Regions from separate parts of the Gillisia sp. JM1 genome, predicted to be linked through region 1. Evidence: riboswitches for the same ligand, from Rfam matches in the RefSeq annotation. Region 1 holds a riboswitch; each other region holds the start of a gene.

Evidence for each region. Region 1 has a riboswitch for S-adenosylmethionine ahead of H033_RS0106205 (RimK family alpha-L-glutamate ligase). Riboswitches for the same ligand answer to the same signal wherever they lie in the genome.
Region 2: it holds a riboswitch for S-adenosylmethionine, as region 1 does, so the genes downstream of both, H033_RS0112730 (Na+/H+ antiporter NhaC family protein) here and H033_RS0106205 (RimK family alpha-L-glutamate ligase) in region 1, are expected to answer to the same signal.
Region 3: it holds a riboswitch for S-adenosylmethionine, as region 1 does, so the genes downstream of both, H033_RS0106750 (homocysteine S-methyltransferase family protein) here and H033_RS0106205 (RimK family alpha-L-glutamate ligase) in region 1, are expected to answer to the same signal.

What each region holds. Positions count from the first base shown of each region.
Region 1 covers NZ_KE384218.1:653,473-660,545, forward strand. Annotated here, with positions in the region: gene H033_RS0106200 (LLM class flavin-dependent oxidoreductase) at 55-1,074, opposite strand; gene H033_RS0106205 (RimK family alpha-L-glutamate ligase) at 1,071-2,057, opposite strand; SAM riboswitch class I at 2,473-2,572, opposite strand; gene H033_RS0106210 (SDR family NAD(P)-dependent oxidoreductase) at 2,778-3,524, opposite strand; gene H033_RS0106215 (TetR/AcrR family transcriptional regulator) at 3,588-4,151, opposite strand; gene H033_RS0106220 (chloride channel protein) at 4,317-5,621, opposite strand; gene H033_RS0106225 (ISAs1 family transposase) at 5,795-6,946, opposite strand.
Region 2 covers NZ_KE384218.1:2,067,745-2,074,817, forward strand. Annotated here, with positions in the region: gene H033_RS21380 (pirin family protein) at 1-114, opposite strand, end outside; gene H033_RS0112730 (Na+/H+ antiporter NhaC family protein) at 347-1,702, opposite strand; SAM-I-IV-variant riboswitch at 1,759-1,854, opposite strand; gene H033_RS0112735 (DUF885 domain-containing protein) at 2,061-3,851, shown strand; gene H033_RS0112740 (GIY-YIG nuclease family protein) at 4,696-5,001, opposite strand; gene H033_RS0112745 (VF530 family DNA-binding protein) at 5,587-5,817, opposite strand; gene H033_RS0112750 (SDR family NAD(P)-dependent oxidoreductase) at 5,846-7,073, opposite strand, start outside.
Region 3 covers NZ_KE384218.1:770,862-777,934, reverse strand. Annotated here, with positions in the region: gene metH (methionine synthase) at 1-351, opposite strand, end outside; gene H033_RS0106750 (homocysteine S-methyltransferase family protein) at 354-1,373, opposite strand; SAM riboswitch class I at 1,422-1,526, opposite strand; gene H033_RS0106745 (OsmC family protein) at 1,608-2,030, opposite strand; gene H033_RS0106740 (sulfate adenylyltransferase subunit 1) at 2,098-3,354, opposite strand; gene cysD (sulfate adenylyltransferase subunit CysD) at 3,369-4,268, opposite strand; gene H033_RS0106730 (phosphoadenosine phosphosulfate reductase family protein) at 4,279-4,908, opposite strand; gene H033_RS0106725 (NAD(P)/FAD-dependent oxidoreductase) at 5,240-6,304, opposite strand; gene H033_RS0106720 (bifunctional precorrin-2 dehydrogenase/sirohydrochlorin ferrochelatase) at 6,297-6,890, opposite strand; gene cobA (uroporphyrinogen-III C-methyltransferase) at 6,893-7,073, opposite strand, start outside.

The DNA.
Region 1 (7,073 bases):
AAAGGCTGCCTTTGATTAAAAGCAGCCTAGTAGTATGTTACTAAAAAATAGTTTTTAAGCCATTTCTGAGATCACGGCTTCTGAAAAACGTTGCATCTCCTCCATTTGTGGACTAGCCTGCAACAAGAAAAAATCTACCCCTGCCTTTTCAAATTCATGAATTCTGTCCTGAACTTGGGAAACAGATCCTGTAAGGCCGGCCCTAAGGCCTCTATTTGAAACCGAATAATCTTGCAATGAAAGCTTGCTTTCCAGTTGCGTATTTTCAACCCATTGCTGATAATTTTTATAACTGGCGGAAGAAGCTTCCACATTGGAAATCCTTTCAATTTCCCGCTTTGCCTCTTGTTCATTATTTCTTACAATGGAATAAGCAGCCACTCCGAATTTCATGGGTTCCAGTCCTAATTTTTCCCTGCGCTGCTTCATGTCATCAATACGTTTCTTAATTCCTTCGGGAGAATCCCCATGCATAACATAGCCGTCACATTGAGTACTGATCATTGTTTTAGCCGCTTCAGACTCTCCACCCGCATACAAAAAGGGCTTTTTAGATGGTTTTGGCTGCAAAATATTATCCTTCACTTGGTAATAATCCCCCTGAAAAGAAACATGATCTTCTTTCCAAAGGCGGGTGATCACTTCTATCCATTCGCTGGTGCGCGCATAACGATTGTCATGCTCATCAAATTCAATTCCGTACTTATCTGCTTCGGCTTTCCACCAAGAAGCAACCACGTTAAGAGAAATTCTGTCATTGCTTATGTGTTCCAGATTTGCTACCGCCTTAGCCAACAAAGCAGGATTATGGTACGTAGGCCTTACTGCCACCATAATTTCTAGTTCTTTGGTTACCGCTGCCAATGCAGCTGCAGTAGACCAAGCATCAAGGGAAGGAGCTTCTTCTCCTTTTATATCATTCAAATATAATTCTGCAATAAGGGAAAGGCTATAACCCCAGTCTTCGCTCTTTTGAGCCAGTTCCTTAATATAATCCCAGGAAATGGTCATATTCTCATCTTTTACATTTCTTAACCATCCGCCAAAAACGGGTAACCAGTATCCAAATTTCATAATGCTTGTTTTAATTTTAAATTTGCTGTTTTTTCTATAAAATCCACTAATTTTTTATGTGGGTCAAAACCTATGACATTGACTGCATCTGCAACAAAATTTGAAAGCGCATTAATGTCGTAGTAATATAGTTGGCCATCCCTGTCATCTATAATGTATTCTATTCCACCAACCTCAATCCCGGCGGCCTGAATTATTTTCTCAATAGCATCAATAATTTCCTTTGAAGGAGTATATGCTTCTACTTTAAGTCCGTTCTTTGGAGCATCAAGTGCACAGGCATTTCTTGATAGTTCCTGTCCCGTTGTTGTCTGGCAAATGTCTGCAGGACAAAGATTAAAACTATCACCTGAGGTGTATACCTTTATACCATATAAATATTTCCCATCAAGTGTTTCCACCCGGTGAATATTCCCACCCCTTGCCGGAATAAACTCTTGTACAAGCGCAGTAAAATCCAATCCCAGTTCAATAGATTCATCAACAACAGCCTTTTTGAGTTCTTCCTCGGTATTATAACGAGTTATTCCCGCACCACTTCCACCAATATTCGCTTTAACGACAATTGGAAAGCGTAGGTCCTTTGAGGCAGCCAAGGCTTGTGAAGGATTGTTGATTACTACAGATTTAGGATAGGGTAGGCCTAAAGATTCCAAGAGGCTAAGTTGTAAAACTTTAGAAATTTCGTGTCTCCAGGCTTTTGAACCGTTAATAACCCGTACTCCGTTGCTTTCCAAAGATGCTAGTAGTCCTGTTGTATAGAAAATTGCCTGCGTATTGTTCCGAAGATATGCAGATGGGCTCATGCGATTAAAGAAAACCCTGTAAGGAAATTCTTTTTCAGATATATTGAAGTGGTGTTCTGCTGCGTCATATTTTATTACCGGAAGCTGCCTATTTTCAAGTTCTTTAAATAGGGGACGAAACCAATCTGGATGTTCGTAGTAAACGGCAATTGCCTGTTCTTTGTTATTGATATTCATGATGTTAATTTTTACTTAGTAATTAAAATATTTATTTCGTTGAGAATTTTTGTAGAAGCTTACTTAATCGACAATAAACTTTATGAGGCTATAACTCTTTCACTTTTGCCTCCAGTCTATAATTTTTATTAAAAACAAATTATTGAACGGTGATAAATTGTTACGAAAACAATCGTGTTCTTAAGGTAATAGCTCTAATAGAGCACTTATATTTATAGTTTAGTGAAAAGAATAGGGTTGGAAATACAGCTAGTAAATTCCTATTCATAGCCTGATTATGTAATAAGAGGCAAGTAAGTTTTATCCACAACAACAACAACAACAATTCTTAGTTGCTGAGTTAGGAGTAGAAAGAGCGTAATGCTCAAAAAAGATGGTAGTCAAAATAAGAAAAGAATTCTTCATTGTTTCAATTGTTTTATATTCTCCAAAATCGGATCAGGAATTAGCACCTTGACCGGAGTCTGGTTGCTAGCGCATCAAAGAGCCTGTCTCTCAACGCTTCTTTATAAATCAATTTTACTTGACTTGATAGAACAAAATTAACTCTTTAACTATAAAAAACAATTTTTTTGGCAAAAAAATATCTTTTTAATGATTAAAGTTGAGGACAAATGGGATAAGGACGCAAATTTCTTGGCGTTGTTTTTTGTTATTTGATCTCTATATCGCTTTTACACGAATGCCCTCTATTTGCTGATAACTCAATGGCATTTGCAATTAATTTCTCCCAGCCATAACTCCGCCGTCTGTATCCCAAATAGCTCCAGTTATCCAAGATGCATCGTCAGATAAAAGAAATACAATGCTATTTGATATATCTTTTGGCGTGCCAATTCGTCCAATGGGATGAAAATCATTAAAGCCTTCGAGAGCTTTCTCCGCCTCTTCCTCTCCACCAAACACACTGTGATAAACAGGCGTGTTGACTACTGCTGGTGATACAGCATTTACTCTTATGTTATAGTCAGCCAATTCCATTGCCAAATGCTTTGTCAATGAATGCAATCCCGCTTTTTGCATTGCATATGCAGAAGATGGTGTTGCTTTTATAGCTTGTTTTGCCCACATTGAACCTATATTTACAATTGAGCCTCCCTTAGTTTCTTTCATTTTCTTTGCAATGGCTTGAGTTAAAAAGAAGAATCCTCTATTTAAATCAAGATATGAATCGTAATCTTCCTTTGTATGCTCAAGAAAAGGCTTTGGCCCAAAAATTCCGGAAGCATTTACCAGATAGTCAATAGTTTGAAATTCATTGATTTCGCTAATCAAATTATCAAGCTGACCACCATCGGTAATATCTGTTCTATGTTTAAAAAGATTTGGAAGGTCTTCTATTTTATCTGTATTCCGTCCAACAATATGCACGATAACGCCTTCTTTTAGTAATTGCTCTGCGGTAGATTTACCTATTCCGCTGGTTCCACCAACAATGATAGCAACTTTGTTTTTAAAATTTTTCATTCGTAATTATTTAATAATGTTAATAAATAACAGACAAGTCTGTATTTTAATACGCAAATTTTTTTATGCTATGATTTGCGAACATATATTTTTCATCTCCTTTATCGGCCAATCAGCTCTGTGCAAATGACTTTCTGAGACAGCACTCTCATATAGTAAATAGATTTGCCTTGATAATGGGGTTAATTGATTTTCTGTTAGGTTTGGCAAGTTGTATTTTACTAATTCCGAAATAATTTGGACAAACATGATTTTCTGTTCTTGTATTTCATTTCTAATCTTTTTATTTCCTTTTGGAATTTCCGAAACTGTATTAATACACCAACAGCCATTGAAATTTTCATTTAAAAAAAATAACTGTAAGAAATCAAAAATTGCAACTATTTGTGGTTTTCCTTTTGCTTGTGATTTGCAATACATTGTTATTTCCTTTACGAAAATTTCATTCCTATGTTTAAGGTAAGCAATACAAACATCTTCTTTTGAATCAAAATGACTATAAAGGGTTGCTTTAGCAATTCCAGCTTTTTCTATTATTTCATTTATTCCCGTAGAGTTATATCCATTATTATAGAACAAGGATGAAGCGGTCTCAATTATATTTTGCTTTATTTTGGAATGTTTCACGCCTTAAATATAATCAAAATTTCAAAAAACAGACAAGTCGGTCTTTTTTTTAATTATAACTAATGGTCTTGATTAAGGCAAGTAGCGTGGAGAAAGGACACGTTCTTGTCGGCTTTGTTGTCTGTTTCTTGGTATCTGAAATATAACTTGTTACTTAAACACCCGCTATTTGCGCTTAATCGATGTTGTGTGCCGTATTTTTTCTCCATTTCCCATTTGTGAACCTATAAATGGTATTCTGGGTGCTAAAAAATATCCTGTTAAACTTGCAAATAATATTGGTATGAAATAGGTGAACCCTGTAAGAGTAGCGAGCAAGATCGTAGTGCTCATAGGAGTACGGGTTACACAGACATTTATTGCTGCCATGCAAGTAATCACTGCCAAGGATAAATTTGTCTGGGGAAATATTTGATGAATAATTAACCCAAGGCTAGCACCTACAAAAAATAATGGAATAATAAAACCACCTCTCCAACCTGAAGTCACCGTAATTGAGATTGCAACTATTTTAAAAAACAAAATTAGAAGTAGAAGGTTTATATTAAGTTCATCAGCTAAAAGTTCATTTATTTCATGATGACCAAAATATCTGGTGATCGGGAGATAATAAGATATAATTCCAAGTAAGATTCCACCAATGAGAGTTTTTATATATATTGGTATAGGGCGTCTTTCAAATAGAAATTTAAAAAACTTCACACAATAAATAAATCCCCATCCAATAGCTGTAGCGGCAATTGCAAAAAGAATTGCTATCCCAAAATCAAAAACTCCAGAATATTCATAAGTTGGAAGAGCCCAAGTGGCACCGAGTCCAAGATGTACGATTAAAGCAAAAATCACATAGCTAAAGCTACTTGCAACTAAGGCAGGAATGATTGCTTTGTAATATTCTAGCGCATGTTTATGATGCAGAATTTCTAATGAAAATAAACTTCCTCCTAAAGGAGCACCAAATAAAGCCGTAAATCCAGAAGCCATCCCAGCAATACTTAAAGACCTCAATTCTTCGTCTTTAAGTCTAAATACTTTACCTAGCCAGGTACCTGTCGAGCCTGTTACTTGCACCAAAGGTGCTTCAGGACCAAGGCTACCTCCGGAAGCGACACATAATAAGGATGACAAAATCATGGAGGGATTATTCTTGGGGTCAAGTTTTCCTTTATTGAATTTAATATTATCTACAATCAAGTGAATTTCTCCTGGGTCACCAATAAAATGAATTATTAACCCAGCTAAAAGCCCACAAATAGACATAACGGGTATAACCTCCCAACCTTCAAAAACAGCGATTCTATGCGTCAAATACTCAAGAATAATCCAATACACCCCAGCAATAAGACCACCAATCAGTCCTAGAAGAGCCCATAATAGAAAAGTCCGACTAAATACGAACGGATTAAATCTAATTGGTTGATCTAAAATATTTAGATATGTTATTAATTTTCGCCTTCGTTTCAGTTTCACTTTTTTGGTATCAATTTTAGTATAAGTCTTTTATTCAAAAACAGTTTAGATAACATAATTAAAAAACATCATCACATTTTATAGACTTAATACTTACACTTAGAAGTGTCCAAAAATAGCGATTTTTGATCAATAGCAAATTGTTTAATCTCAAACTATGCAGGGCAAACGCATTAAACTTTCATTAGATTCAGCACTTCTATCAGATAGTGGTTGTCCCATCCCGCTTTGAGCCTTCTGCTTTTAACGCCTATTTTGGATGATTTTTCATTTTTCAACAAATTCAATGCGATTTTATTGAGTATCGAGAAATTTTGAGTGGAGTTGCCTGTTCTTTTTCTAGAAGCATCTTCTGAAAAAGCAACATCTAAAGTCCAGTGCAACTTGTTTTCTATGGACCAATGGGAACGAATGGCCTTTTGGAAATCTTGGGAGCTGGCCTTTATACTTGAAATATAATATCTTATTGCATGTTGTGCAGGCTTTTCTGAGTTTTTAAACTCACGTTTGCTTTCTATTTTTATAACACTTGTCAGGTTTTCCCAGTTATTGGTCTTTTCAATAAACTGAAAGTTGTCGATCACACTGCATGTCCTGGTTTCTATCCTGCCATGGTCCAGTTCTTGGACAAGGTTTGATTCCATGGTTTTCCCAAATCTAAATTCATCTTCAATATGCTCCAGCAACTGAGGTTGATTGTCTTTTACGGCCAAGATATAGTCTGCATTTTTATTGACGATGGCCTTGGCTATTTCTGTCTGACATCCCATGGCATCAATGGTTACAATGGTGTTTTCTATGGACAAGGCCTTTAATAATTCTGGAATGGCAGTAATCTCATTTGACTTCTCAGAAACCTTGACTTGTCCCAAGACCAAATTATTGTCGTTTGCCCAAGCACTGACCATGTGCACCGGGGATTTTTTACCGCCAGCTTTGGCACCCCTGATTGTTTTGCCATCTATGGCAATGATTTCCCTGGGCTGGAGTTGTGCAAGATCACTGACCCATTGTATAAAGCACTTTTCAAATTGATCACTGTCAATATTGGAAAAAACGCGATTAAATGTGTCGTGCGAAGGGATGCCATTGGGCAGATCAAGGAAGCTGCTAAGGAATTCTTCTTTTGAGTTGGCATAGTTTTCCATTTCGTTCCATGAATCTGCCCCACAGATTACTGAAATGATCCCGATGAGAAGGATGCTTTCCAAATCATAAAGTTGCTTGTGGGAACGTCTAAAGTCGGGTATTTGACCAAATATGGTCTTTAGTTTTTGGGCGGTTTTTAAATGTGTAAAATATTGATTATCAGTATAATATACAATATTTTAAACTGAAAACAGCAAATATTCTGCTGGTTTTTTAAGTGATTGGCACTCTTTTTTACCCAATTAACTTAAACTTTTTTTAATGCGTTTGCCCTGTCAAACTATGTAGCTATTCTAAGTATGA
Region 2 (7,073 bases), 1.4 Mb from region 1:
TTCAAATTTGCGATGTGGATGAAATGGAAACCCAAGCATAGTGCTAGCATGATACATTCTCCAACCATCTTTAATAGTAAAATATTGACCTATTTTTCTTCCATCTAAAGGCACTGCAGGCCCTATGTGTTCATTTCCCTCAGGTTATTCATCTCTGTGATGAGCGCAATATAAAAATGGATCACTGGTTTCCCAAGGAAGGCCTTAATGGTTTTATACTTTTGACCTTTGTGTTTTAGATATAAATAACGTGTGAATTCTAAAAACAGTAACGATTTAAAGTTATAGTTTTAATGGTCGTAAAATATTCTAAAACTCTACGGTTTCATTTTTATAAAATCGCAAATTAATTAGCTAAACCCTTTTCCAAAATCAACTCTTTTTCAGTTGGAATCTTAGGAGGAGTATTCCTGGATGTTAACTGAATATAAAGGAGAGTACCTATTAATAATAACCAAAGATACCATGAGTTACTTACAAGATCTAAGTAATCTATTTTTCCATCAGCCAAACTTAAAATTATAAGACATTGAGCTCCATAAGGTAATAAACCTTGCACTACACAGGCAAAAATATCTAGGACTGAGGCTACTTTTTTTGGATTCAGTTTAAACCGATCATTTAGTCGTTTTGCAATGGGACCAATTATAATAATTGAAACTGTATTATTAGCGATAGCCATGTTTGTAACACCTACCAAACCAGAGATCCCAAAATATGCAGTTTTAGAATTCATTTTAGTTGTGATAAAATTTATTAGAAATGTGATTCCTCCTGCTTTGGTTACCAATGCTGCTAAACCACCGGTTAATAAAGAAAGCAGAAAAATCTCTGTCATACTTGTAAATCCTTCATAGGATAATCTTGCGAATTCGAGCAATCCAAAATCTCCGTAATAGATCCCTAAAAATCCTGCAGCCAGAATTCCTATAAATAGCACTACAAAAACGTTTATTCCAACAACGGCAAGTGTTAGCACTAATAGATAAGGCACTATTTTAATAATTTCTATTGAATTAGATGAGTCTAATTTAATACTATCATCTAGTGCAAAACCTTGATAAAGTAAAATTCCAATGGTAACAACTGCTACCGGTCCCGCAATAATTATGTTCTGCCTAAATTTATCTTTCATATTTACTTGCAAAGATTGGGTAGCAGCGATAGTGGTATCTGATATAATAGACAAGTTATCCCCAAACATTGCACCTCCCAAAAGCGAGGCACTCAATATTGCTAAAGACACCTCCGTAGTATCTGCAAAACCTATTACAACTGCTCCTAATGCTACAATTGCTCCAACAGAAGTACCGGTTGCTATAGAGAGAAATGCTGCAATTATAAATACCCCTGCGTACAACCACTGAATTGAAATATATTGTAAGCCAAGTTCTACAATAGCATCTACGCTTCCAGTTGCTTTACAAACCACTGTAAAGGCACCTGCTAACAAATAAATAAGACACATGGTTAATATTTTGTCATCTCCACAGCCTTTTAAGAGAGTAGCTATTTTGATATTAATCGAGTCTTTGAACATGACTAGTGCTAACACTATTCCTAGTATTACTGCAATTGGAGAAGGCAATGCATAAAAATCGTCTAAATAGATACCAGCACCTAAAAAAGTTAAAACAAATAAAAATAAGGGTAGTAATGCATAAAAATTTCCCTTCTTTTCAGTCTCAATAGAATTATTCATAAATCAAAATTTTTATGAATCTCAATAAAGGAAATTAAAGCAATAAAAAGGAAGTAGTGATTAACATTTGTTCCAAAGAAATGGCTTATCATTTTAGCACCTTGCTTGTTAATGCAGGTTGCTATCTCTTTTTGAGATTCTCGATAATTAGCTGCAAATATAAAATTTATAGCTCTACTTAAAAGAGAAAATGTGATTTAATTATAGGCATCATTCTTAAAATATATAAAACCCTTAAAATCAAAGTCTTGTAAATTTTTTAAAAGTAGAAATATTAGCTTCAATAAAAATTATTGGTCTGATTATAATTCAATTAGAATTCCACTACATTTATAGCATTAATTTTAAATTTATTTCAATGATTAAAAAAATAGTTACTATAGGATTAATAAGTCTTTTGATTATTAGCTGTAAAGACGAACCAAAACAAGAAAATTCTTCTGAAAATAAAATTGGAGTAGAATTTAATGAGTTGCTAGGAAACTATTATGAAGACGGTCTTAAACTGAATCCATTAAGTGCAACAGCGGCAGGAGATAATAGGTATAACGATCAATTTCCTAATACCCTTTCTGAAGCATACAGAGATTCATTGAAAAACTATTATACTTCTTATCAAGAAAAGATTGCAAAGTTTGACAATTCAGATCTTTCTGAAACCGAGCAGATGAGCAAGGCGATATTAAAATGGGAAACTGATATAAATTTGGAAACCTTAAAATTTCGTAATTCTGAATTCTTTCCTATAGACCAAATGTGGTCTGTTAACTTAAATATGGGACAATTGGCAAGTGGAATGAGTTCGCAGCCATTTAAAACTGTAGAAGATTATAAAAATTGGGAAAAGCGTGTAGATGGCTATCTAATTTGGATGAATTCCGTTGAAGAAAAGTTGAGGGAAGGAATGAAGGAAGCTTATGTATTACCAAAATCCTTGATCGTTAAAGTGATTCCTCAATTAGAAGCTATGACCGAAAAAGATCTAAATAAGCATCTTTTCTACACTCCAATCACTAATTTTCCTGAAGGTTTTTCTGAAGAAGAAAAAACCAAATTAAAGGAGTCTTATACTTCTATGATCAATAATAGAGTGATTCCTGCTTATCAAAAATTGCATGATTTTGTTAAGAATGAATACTTACCGGATGGTAGAACCACCAGCGGAATTGCAGCTATCCCAAATGGAGAAGCTTATTATAAGCATCAAATAAAGCTATATACCACTACAGATATGACGGCGGCAGAGATCCATCAATTAGGATTGGATGAAGTGGCGCGTATCTCTTCAGAAATGGAAAAAGTAAAAGAGCAAATCGGATTCAAGGGAGATCTAAAGTCATTCTTTAATTATGTTAGAGAGAATAAGGAGTTAATGCCTTATAGTAAACCTGAAGATATTATCGCAAATTTTAATGCGATCCATGAAAAGATGAAACCTCAGTTGGATAAATTATTTGATGTTACTCCAAAAACTCAATTTGAAGTTAGAAGAACTGAAGCTTTCAGAGAAAATTCTGCAAGCGCCGAATATAACCAAGGTTCTTTAGACGGAACAAGACCGGGAATTTTTTATGTACCAATTCCAGATGCACCGACTTACAATATATATTCGGATGAATCATTATTCTTGCATGAAGCAATTCCGGGACATCATTACCAAATCTCTTTAACTCAAGAAAGCACTTTGCTGCCAGATTTCAGAAAGACATTATGGTATAGCGGATATGGTGAAGGTTGGGCTTTGTACTCAGAATCCTTAGGAAAAGAATTGGGACTCTATACAGATCCTTACCAATACTTCGGAATGTTAGGTGCAGAAATGCATCGAGCAGTAAGATTGGTTGTAGATACAGGCTTACATTCTAAAGGATGGACGAGAGAACAAGCAATTCAATATTCTATGAAAAACGAAGCAGAGTCTGAAGCAGGAATAACTTCTGAAATTGAAAGGTACATGGCCAATCCTGGTCAGGCACTTTCTTATAAGATCGGACAACTTAAGATCATAGAATTAAGAGAAAGGGCGAAAAAGGAATTAGGTGATAAATTTGATATAAGACAGTATCACAATCAGGTTCTAGAAACTGTATGTGTGCCTTTAGAATTGTTAGAGAATAAAATAGATAGTTGGATCGCAGAAAGTAAATAGCGGCACTAATTAAAACAGAAATGCACGAATATTCTATATGATATTCGTGCATTTTTTATTTGTCATTCCGACGAAGGAGGGATTTCTTATTACCATATTTCTAGTACATTGAGATTCTTCACTATGTTCAGAATGAGACAGAATAAAAAGTTGTCATTCCGACGGTAGGAGGAAGCTCTTATAAAATTTAATTCTGCTACTTTGAGATTCTTCAATCCGCTACGCTCCTTTCAGAATGACAATTACAAGGCTTTTGTCATTCCGACGTTAGGAGGAAACTTTTATAAAATTTAATTCTGCTACTTTGAGATTCTTCAATTCGCTGCGCTTCGTTCAGAATGACATAGAACAAAAGTTGTCATTCCGACGTTAGGAGGAAACTCTTATGAAATTTAATTCTGCTACTTTGAGATTCTTCAATTCGCTGCGCTTCCTTTCAGAATGACAATTACAAGGCTTTTGTCATTCCGACGTTAGGAGGAATCTCTTACAGAAACATCATCCTACTTTGAGATTCTTCAATTCGCTATGCTCATTTCAGGATGACAACTATTAAGCTTCGTCATTCCTACAAAAGGAGGAATCTCTTACAGAAACATCATGCTACTTTGAGATTCTTCAATTCGCTATGCTCATTTCAGGATGACAACTATTAAGCTTCGTCATTCCTACAAAAGGAGGAATCTCTTACAGAAACATCATCCTACTTTGAGATTCTTCAATTCGCTATGCTTCTTTCAGAATGACAACTATTGAGCTTTGTCATTCCGACGTTAGGAGGAATCTCTTATAACATTACTTCAGTTTCTTAAATATTCTTCGCAATGATCAGAATGACATTTCGTTATATTCTATCATTTAAAAACTCCCAATTGGGATTGGTTGAATTTATTAGAATCTCCTTCTTTTCTCTACTCCATCCTTTCAGCTCTTTCTCTCTTCCAATAGCTATATTGATGTCCTGAAAATGTTCATAATATATTAAGTAGAAGCACTTATATTTCGTAGTGAAATTATTTTTTGGCTCATTCGGGTTTCTATGGTACTCTAACCTTATTCTCAGATTATTGGTAACTCCTATATATAAAACTGTTTTGTTTTTATTAGTGAGAATATAAGTGTAGTAGTTATGTGTGCCTAAAGTTTTCATCAGATTAAGATAAAAATAATTTTGATGAAATATTGAAGTTGAGATTCTTCAATTCGCTATGCTACTTTCAGAATGACAACTATTAAGCTTCATCATTCCTACAAAAGGAGGAATCTCTTATAATGTTACATCTGCTTCTTTGAGATTCTTCAATTCGCTATGTTCCTTTCAGAATGACAACTATTAAGCTTTGTCATTCCGACGTTAGGAGGAATATCTTACAGAAACATTATGCTTCTTTGAGATTCTTCAATTCGCTATGCTCCTTTCAGAATGACAACTATTAAGCTTCGTCATTCCGACGAAGGAGGAATCTCTTACAGAAACATCATGCTACTTTGGGATTCTTCAATTCGCTATGCTCCTTTCAGAATGACAACTATTAAGCTTTGTCGTTCCGACAAAATTAGGAATCTCTTACAGAAACATTATGCTTCTTTGAGATTCTTCAATTCGCTATGCTCCTTTCAGAATGACAGCTATTAAGCTTTGTCATTCCGACGAAGGAGGAATCTCTTAAAGAAACATCATGCTACTTTGAAATTCTTCAGTCCGCTATACTCCTTTTGAAATGACAATCAAAAATTATAAATCTTGCATATAAATTTTCTCCACCTTATCTCTTGCCCAAGGTGTTTTTCTTAAAAATTTCAAGCTTGATTTCACAGAAGGATCGTGAGTGAAACACCTAATAGGTAACATCTCCCCCATTTTCTCCCATCCATGCTTTTCTACCAAACGCTCGATAATATCAACCAATTTTACTCCGTGTAATTGATTGTTATGCTGTTTTTGAGGTATTTTATTATTATCCATAGGTTATCTAATTTAATTTTTTTATTTCTTACCAGTCAATTGGTCTATAATCTTTAAGGAATTTTCCACACCAATGCTTACCCGTGTTTATTCCATCGAATAATGGATCCATTACTCTGGCTGCACCATCCACAATATCCAAAGGTGGTTGAAAATCATGAACTTCCACTTTTTTCTTAGACAATTCTGCAGGATCTTCATCTGTTACCCAACCGGTATCTACAGCATTCATGAAAATCCCATCTTTAGCAAAAGTTGCTGCAGAAGTATGCGTCATCATATTCAATGCAGCCTTCGCCATATTGGTATGTGGATGTCTATCTTCTTTTTTGAATCTATGGAACTTTCCTTCCATAGCAGAAACGTTAATAATATGCTTCTTACCAGTTTTCTCCTTTTTCATTAGATCTGAAAGACGATTACATAAAACAAATGGAGCAACCGAATTTACTAACTGAACCTCGATCATTTCTGTGGTTTCTATCTCCCCTAATCTTAATCTCCAACTATTGGTCTTTCTAAGATCCACCTGTTGAAGATCTGCATCTAATTTTCCTTCTGGAAAAACTTCTTTGGTGGAAAGTGAATTATCAAAACTGTAAGGGATCTGTGATAGTTTGGCAGAAGCTCTTAATCCAATTCCTGGTTCCGGTCCATGCCAGGTTACCGGCAAAACATTATTTTGATTATTAGAAGACCCTTCTGTTAATGATTTTAATTCTTGCAAAGAATTATAGTGATCTGTTAATAGATCTTTCGCAAACTGAGGTAATGAGTCATATGGTAGTTCTTCTTTTTCCATTAAATGCGCAAAAAATCCTGAGGGTCTACGTACGGTTTGAGCAGCATTATTTATTAGAATATCTAATCTCTCATAGCGTTGCTCTATAAAATTACAGAAGATCTCTACACTAGGAATATGTCTAAGGTCCAATCCATGGATCTTTAAGCGATCTCCCCATTCTTGAAAATCATATTCTTTAGAAAATCGCAAGGCTGAATCTACAGGGAATCTGGTAGTTGCAACTACTGTTGCCCCTGCTTTTAATAGCATAAGTGTTATATGGTACCCAATTTTTAATCTAGATCCTGTTACTACTGCAACTTGACCCGTTAGATCGGCAGTTTGATAACGCTTGGCATAATTAAAGTCACCACATTGTGTACACATAGTATCATAAAAATGATGCAACTTAGTATACAAAGTCTTGCACACATAACAGTTACGAGGAGATTCTAATTCTGGGCGTTCATCT
Region 3 (7,073 bases), 120 kb from region 1:
CCCTTGTACTACCTGAAGTCCCGCTTCTATGATCTCCCATTTGGAACTATCTATCATAATAGGAACTCTTGCAATATCAGGTTCTGCGACTATGAGATTAAGGAACTTTACCATTGCTGCTTTCCCATCTACCAAACCATCATCCATATTTATATCTATGATCTGGGCACCTTCATCTACTTGTTCCCTTGCAATGCTAATGGCTTCTTCATATTTTTCCTCCTTTATTAATCGGAGGAATTTTTTGGAACCTGACATGTTGGTTCGCTCTCCCACATTCACGAAATTACTTTCTGGTGTTATTATTAGTGGCTCTAAACCCGAAAGCTTTAATGCTCTAAATTCAGTCATGATTATAGGATTGTTTCAGGGTTCAATGATTTTTTAAGAGATCTTGGTTTATATTCTTTGGCAATTTCAGCTATCGCTTTAATATGCGCCGGAGTTGTACCACAACATCCGCCCAGGATATTCACCAAACCTTTTTCTAAATATTCTCGAATTTGCTCTGCCATTATCTCTGGAGTTTCATCGTATTCTCCAAAGGCATTCGGTAATCCTGCGTTTGGATAAGCAGAGATCCCAAAATCGCTTTTTCGAGCCAAAACTTCTAAATGGGGAGTAAGTTGATTTGCACCAAGCGCACAGTTAAAACCTACACTCAGCAAATTCATATGTGAAATTGAAATCAGAAAAGCTTCCGCAGTTTGCCCGGAGAGGGTTCTCCCGGAAGCATCTGTAATTGTCCCGCTTATCATTACAGGAATTTCGGAATTTAACTCCTCTTTTAATTCATCTATAGCGAATAAAGCCGCTTTTGCATTAAGCGTATCAAAAACAGTTTCAATTAAAAGAACATCTACTCCCCCATCAATCAAGGCACGAGCTTGAAGTTTGTAGGCAACTAAAAGTTGTTCAAATGAGATAGCTCTATAACCAGGATCATTTACATCTGGAGACATGCTAGCAGTTTTATTAGTTGGCCCAATTGCACCAGCTACAAATCTAGGTTTTGATGGATCTTCCAAAGTGAGCTCTACAGCAACTTTTTTAGCAATCCTTGCCGATTCATAATTTAACTCATAGACCAATTCCTCCATGCCGTAATCTGCCATAGCGATGGTGGTTCCGGAAAAAGTATTGGTCTCTACGATATCTGCTCCCGCCAGAAAATACTTTCTGTGGATATCCTCGATTGCATGAGGCTGTGTAAGCGATAAAAGATCATTATTCCCTTTTAGGGATCTTGGCCAACCGGCAAAACGAACCCCACGAAAATCTTCTTCAGAGAATTTATATTCTTGAAGCATGGTGCCCATTGCACCATCGAGGATTAATATTTTTTTGGAAAGTGTCTCTTCTAATTTTGACATATTATAAAGTATATATGTATCAAAAAAGAAGGAAGAAAAGAATTCTTTTTGTTATCTATCCACGCATGAGCGTGGTAGAACGTAGCACCTTCTCCAAAAGGAGGGTTGCCAAGGTCTCATAGGGTCTTATCCCTCCACCTTTCTTGATAACGTTTTTAAATAAAAACAAGAACTTAAGTTTTGTAAATATACGCTTAGTTTTGCGCATTTCAAAGGTTAACTTATTAATTAACCTCAGCTAATTTCTTCGCCATTTAATTTAATTCCATAGGTAATTGTTGCTGCTTTTTCTAACATTTTTGAAACTGAACAATATTTTTCCATGGATAACTGTACGGCCCTTTTAACCTTAGCTGCAGGTACATCTCCTTTCAAAATAAAGTCTAACTGAATTTTTTTGAAAACATTTGGAATAGCACCCTCTTCACGGAAACCTTCCACTTCTACCTGCAAATCTTCAAGCTCATGCTGTTGCTTCTTCAAGATCATTACAACATCTATACTACTACAACCAGCAATTCCTCTCAGAATTAGATCCATTGGGCTAGAGCCTTTTGGTTCTTCTTCAGATTTGTTATCTAAAAGCACAATATCTCCTCGTTCGTTTTTAGTTTCGAAAAGATAGTTGTTGTTCAGTCGTTTTAAATTGATCTTCATCTTATTCCAGAATTTTGTCAAATTTAATGAATCCTGAATGAATATAGGTCACGAATTGTACTGTAAATTAGATATTTAAAGAATCTATAAAACCTACTCCTGCAGTTGTATTAGTTGCTGGGTCTATTAAAATGAATCTACCATTTTCAGGATTACTCTTATAAACATCTGCATAGATATTCTTACTCAACTTTAAAGATACTTGCCCTATTTGATTTAACTGTAAATTCGAATTTACCTCACCTAACTTATAATTTCCAATCTTCATATTTTCAATTAGATCTACCTTAGTAAGGATCCTGTTGGTATTATGTTGAAATATATACTTGCCACCTGGAACTAAAGGTTTTGAATCCATCCAGCAAATTGTAGAACTTAAAGTTTTGGATGACTGTGGTAACTCTTCAGATTTCACCAAAGTATCTCCTCGGGTAATGTTTATATCATCCTCCAAAGTAATAGTTACTGAACTCCCTTGTTTAGCCGATTCATATTTCTTGTCAAAAAAGAATATCTCCTTGATCTTACTGCTGGTTAAACTAGGCAAAACAGTGACAGATTCCCCCACTTTTAGATTTCCGCCGCTTAACTTTCCTGCATAACCTCTAAAATCTCTATGCTCCTCTGTTTTGGGTCTAATTACTGTTTGAATTGGAAATCTGGCTTGAGTACTATTCTGAAAATCTTCAACCTTAATATTTTCCAGATGATCTAGTACAGTATCCCCTTTATACCACTCCATATTCGTAGAAGCTTTAGCTATATTTTCACCCCATAAGGCACTCACAGGGATAAAAGTTACTTTTTGATCTTGAAATTCACTTTCCCCTTGGATCTTTTTAAAATCTAATACTATCTCGTTAAAGACATCTTCAGAATAATTTACCAGATCCATTTTATTCACGGCCACTACAACTTCTTTTAATCTCAAAAGATTATTGATAAAAAAGTGACGCTGAGTTTGCTCAATCACCCCTTTTCTAGCATCGATCAAAATAATTGAAACCTGTGAAGTAGAAGCTCCTGTCACCATATTTCTAGTGTATTCCACATGACCGGGAGTATCCGCAATTATATAGCTTTTCTTTTTGGTCGAGAAATAGATATGTGCAACATCTATCGTAATTCCTTGCTCCCGTTCTGCCACTAAACCATCTGTGGCCAAAGAAAAATCAAGATAATCCAGACCTTTCTTTCGGCTACTTTTCTCAATAGCTTCTAACTTATCTGTAGTTAGGGATTTGGTATCGTACAATAGTCTTCCAATTAATGTACTCTTACCATCATCTACACTTCCTGCAGTTGCTATTTTTAAAACTTCCATATTGTTTTTATTATTTAAAAGTAACCTTGTTGTTTTCTAGTTTCCATGGCCGCTTCAGATCGTTTGTCATCTATTCTGGCACCACGTTCAGAAATAGGGGAATTGGTGATTTCATGGACAATTTCTTCAATAGTTCTGGCATGAGATTCTACTGCAGCAGTACAGGTAACATCTCCCACCGTTCTAAACCTCACATTTCTGGTTTCTATCTCTTCTGAATCGTCTTTAAAAACATGTTCTGAAGCAGTCCAGATTAGCCCGTCCCTTTCAAATATCTCACGTTCATGTGAGAAATAGATCGATGGAATTTCAATTTTTTCCTGATCAATATACTTCCAAACATCCAATTCTGTCCAGTTAGAAATAGGAAAAACACGAACATTCTGTCCTATTTCTATCCGTCCATTAAGCATATCGAATACTTCTGGCCGTTGGTTTTTTTCATCCCACTCTCCAAAGTCGTTTCTCACAGAAAATATGCGCTCCTTGGCTCTGGCTTTTTCCTCATCTCTTCGTGCACCACCAATACAGGCATCAAACTTAAATTCCTCGATCGCCTCTAAAAGAGTGTTTGTCTGCAAACTATTTCTACTGGAATATTTCCCGGTTTCTTCAATAGATTTCCCTTTATCTATATCATCTTGCACATTTCTTACAATGAGCTGAAGTCCCATTTCTTCAACAAGCTTATCTCTAAACTCGATGGTTTCTGGGAAGTTATGCCCCGTATCTATATGCAATAAAGGGAACGGGATCTTAGATGGATAAAAGGCCTTTTCGGCCAGCCTTACCAGAGTAATAGAATCTTTACCTCCAGAAAAAAGCAACACAGGATTTTCAAACTGAGTTACCACTTCTCTAAAAATATAGATAGCTTCACTTTCTAGTGGATTTTGATTTAAAATGCTGTTCATTTTCTTCTATTTATGAATGTAATCCGCACTCTCTATTAGAAAGCACTTTTGTAGGATCGAAATAATTAAATTCATTCGGCAATTGATGTTCTTCTAGGTAGGTACCCAATTCCCCATCACTCCAATAATAAAATGGGCTCACTTTTAAAATACCGTCTTTGCTATAACTCAGAATATCAATACTGTCTCTAAAAGCGGTCTGCCCTTTTCTCAAATTGGTAAACCAAACATCCGGTTTTAACTCTCCCATCGCTCTCAAAAATGGTTCTAATTTTACCTGTTTTGTGAATTCCTGATGGCTGTTATCCTCCACCTCAGGAATTCCCCCAAATAACACATCTCGATGGGCGGCAGTTTTTAGTGGTGTATACAATTGCACGTTCAATTGAAGTTGAGCGATCAACTCTTCTGCATGCCTGTAAGTTTGCGGAGTATTGTATCCGGTATCACACCAAACGATCTTGATCTCTGGAGCAACAGCTACACTAGCTTGTAAAATAGCCGCCTCGTAGGGTCTAAAGTTGGTAGTAACTACCGGTCTTTCTGCATCTAGAATTGCCCAGCTTATTATTTCTGAAGGTGTTACTCCTTTTAATCTTTTATTAATGACTAGTATTTCTTCTTCTGAATATTGTTTCATAATTATTCTTTTCTAAAGTTGATGTTATTCCAACTGTGTTCATATCCAAAATAGAGGATCATTTTTAATAATTATTCTTTTAACCTATAGGATTAATAGGTTGACAAAAATAGAATTCCTTTTAGAACTGGGCAATTAAAGTTCCTCGATGCAAGCATACGAGGTAATTAGTAGAAGAAAGGTTTCTCGATGAAAACCTTAGGTTTTCAAACTTTCCTCTTCGTACGATGCAAGCATCGGGGAATTAAACCTTAAGAGATTAAAGAATCTTAAATTAAGATTTGTTGCCTTATTCAAAATGAAATATAAGGCAGACTTAATTTTAAGCAATTTACACTCCTATGCTTTGCACCACTTCTCTCTTAGCTTCTTTTTTAGTGCCATCAAATCCTTCAACACCTCCCACTGTAGTATATTTCAACACATACTTCTTACCGGGATTTATTCTTTGGTAGGCACTTTGGCACATAATTGCCGCTTCATGAAATCCTGAAAGAATCAGCTTTAATTTTCCTTTATAGGTATTTACATCTCCAATGGCGTAAATCCCAGAAATGTTGGTTTGATAATCGTATGAGTTATCCACCTTAATAGCATTCTTCTCGATCTCCAACCCCCAATTTGCCATAGGCCCTAATTTTGGTGAAAGTCCAAATAAAGGAATAAAAGCGTCTACATCTTTGAATTCTTCACCTCTAGCTTCGTCTCTGTGTCGAATCACTACTTTTTCAAGTTGATCTTCCCCAGTAAGACCAACAATTTCAGCATTAGTTATTAGATTGATTTTTCCAAGAGCTGCCAATTCTGATACTTTTTCCACAGAATCTAAAGCCCCTCTAAAATCATTTCTTCGATGCACCAGTGAAACCTCAGATGCCACGTCGGCAAGAAATATCACCCAGTCTAAAGCAGAGTCGCCTCCTCCGGCAATGATCACTTTTTTATCTCGGTAAACCTCCGGATCCTTGATAAAATAATTGACCCCTTTATCCTCATAATCCGCAATATTGGCAATTGGTGGCTTTCTTGGTTCAAAAGAACCCAAACCACCTGCTATTACCACCACCGGAGCATGATGCTTAGTGCCTTTGTTAGTAGTTACAATAAAGGTGTCATCCTCCAATTTCTTAATGGTCTCAGCACGTTCACCCAAAGTAAAACCAGGTTCAAAAGGTTTGATTTGTTCCATTAAATTTTTAACTAGATCTCCAGCCAGAATCTCCGGAAAAGCCGGAATATCATAGATCGGTTTTTTAGGATAGATCTCGGAGCATTGCCCACCAGGCTGAGGTAGCGCGTCTATCAAATGAGTCTTCAACTTTAGCAATCCTGCTTCAAAAACAGTAAAAAGACCTGTGGGCCCTGCGCCTATTATTAAAATATCTGTTTTAATCATTCTTCAATTTCTTTTCAATTAATGTTTCTGTTATCTTATTCATTTGAGCTACTTTACTTTCAAAATCTCCTTTGATATTTTTTCTGAATTCATTTAAATTCTCAACCATCAAATTAATATCATCGGGTATAACCTCTTCAAATAACTGACGTAATCTTTTCGCAGTTGTAGGAGATTTTCCGTTCGTAGAAATAGCGATTTTAACGTGTCCTTTATTTACAATACCTCCCATATAAAAATCACATAATTCTGGGGTGTCTGCTATATTTGCCAGTAGAAACCTCTTTCGAGCCTGTAGGTATATCTTTTTGTTCAACTTAGGGCTATCGGTAGTAGCAATTACCAGATGTCTTCCTTTTAAATATTTGCGTTTGTAGCTTCTCTTAGTGAGTTTTATTTGATGTTTTTCTGCTAATGCTATTGTCTCCGGCTTAAAGTATTTTGCCAACATTTCCACATTTGCCCTCGGACTTGATTTCAACAGAAAATGCAATTTTTCAAGACCCACATTACCACCTCCTACTATTAGAATATTAAGTTGATTCACTTTCAGAAAAATTGGATATAGTTCATTTCTTTCTTCCATAACTAAGCAGTATCTATTTGAGATAATTTCACTTCGGAAGTATTTGGAAAAGCTTGAAAATTTTGAGCTATGTCTTGCAAATGATGACTTTCCTTTACAACCTCACCAATTACAATAATAGCTGGGGCGATTAATTGTTTGTCTGCCACTACTTTTTCAATATCCTTAATACTGCCAAAACCG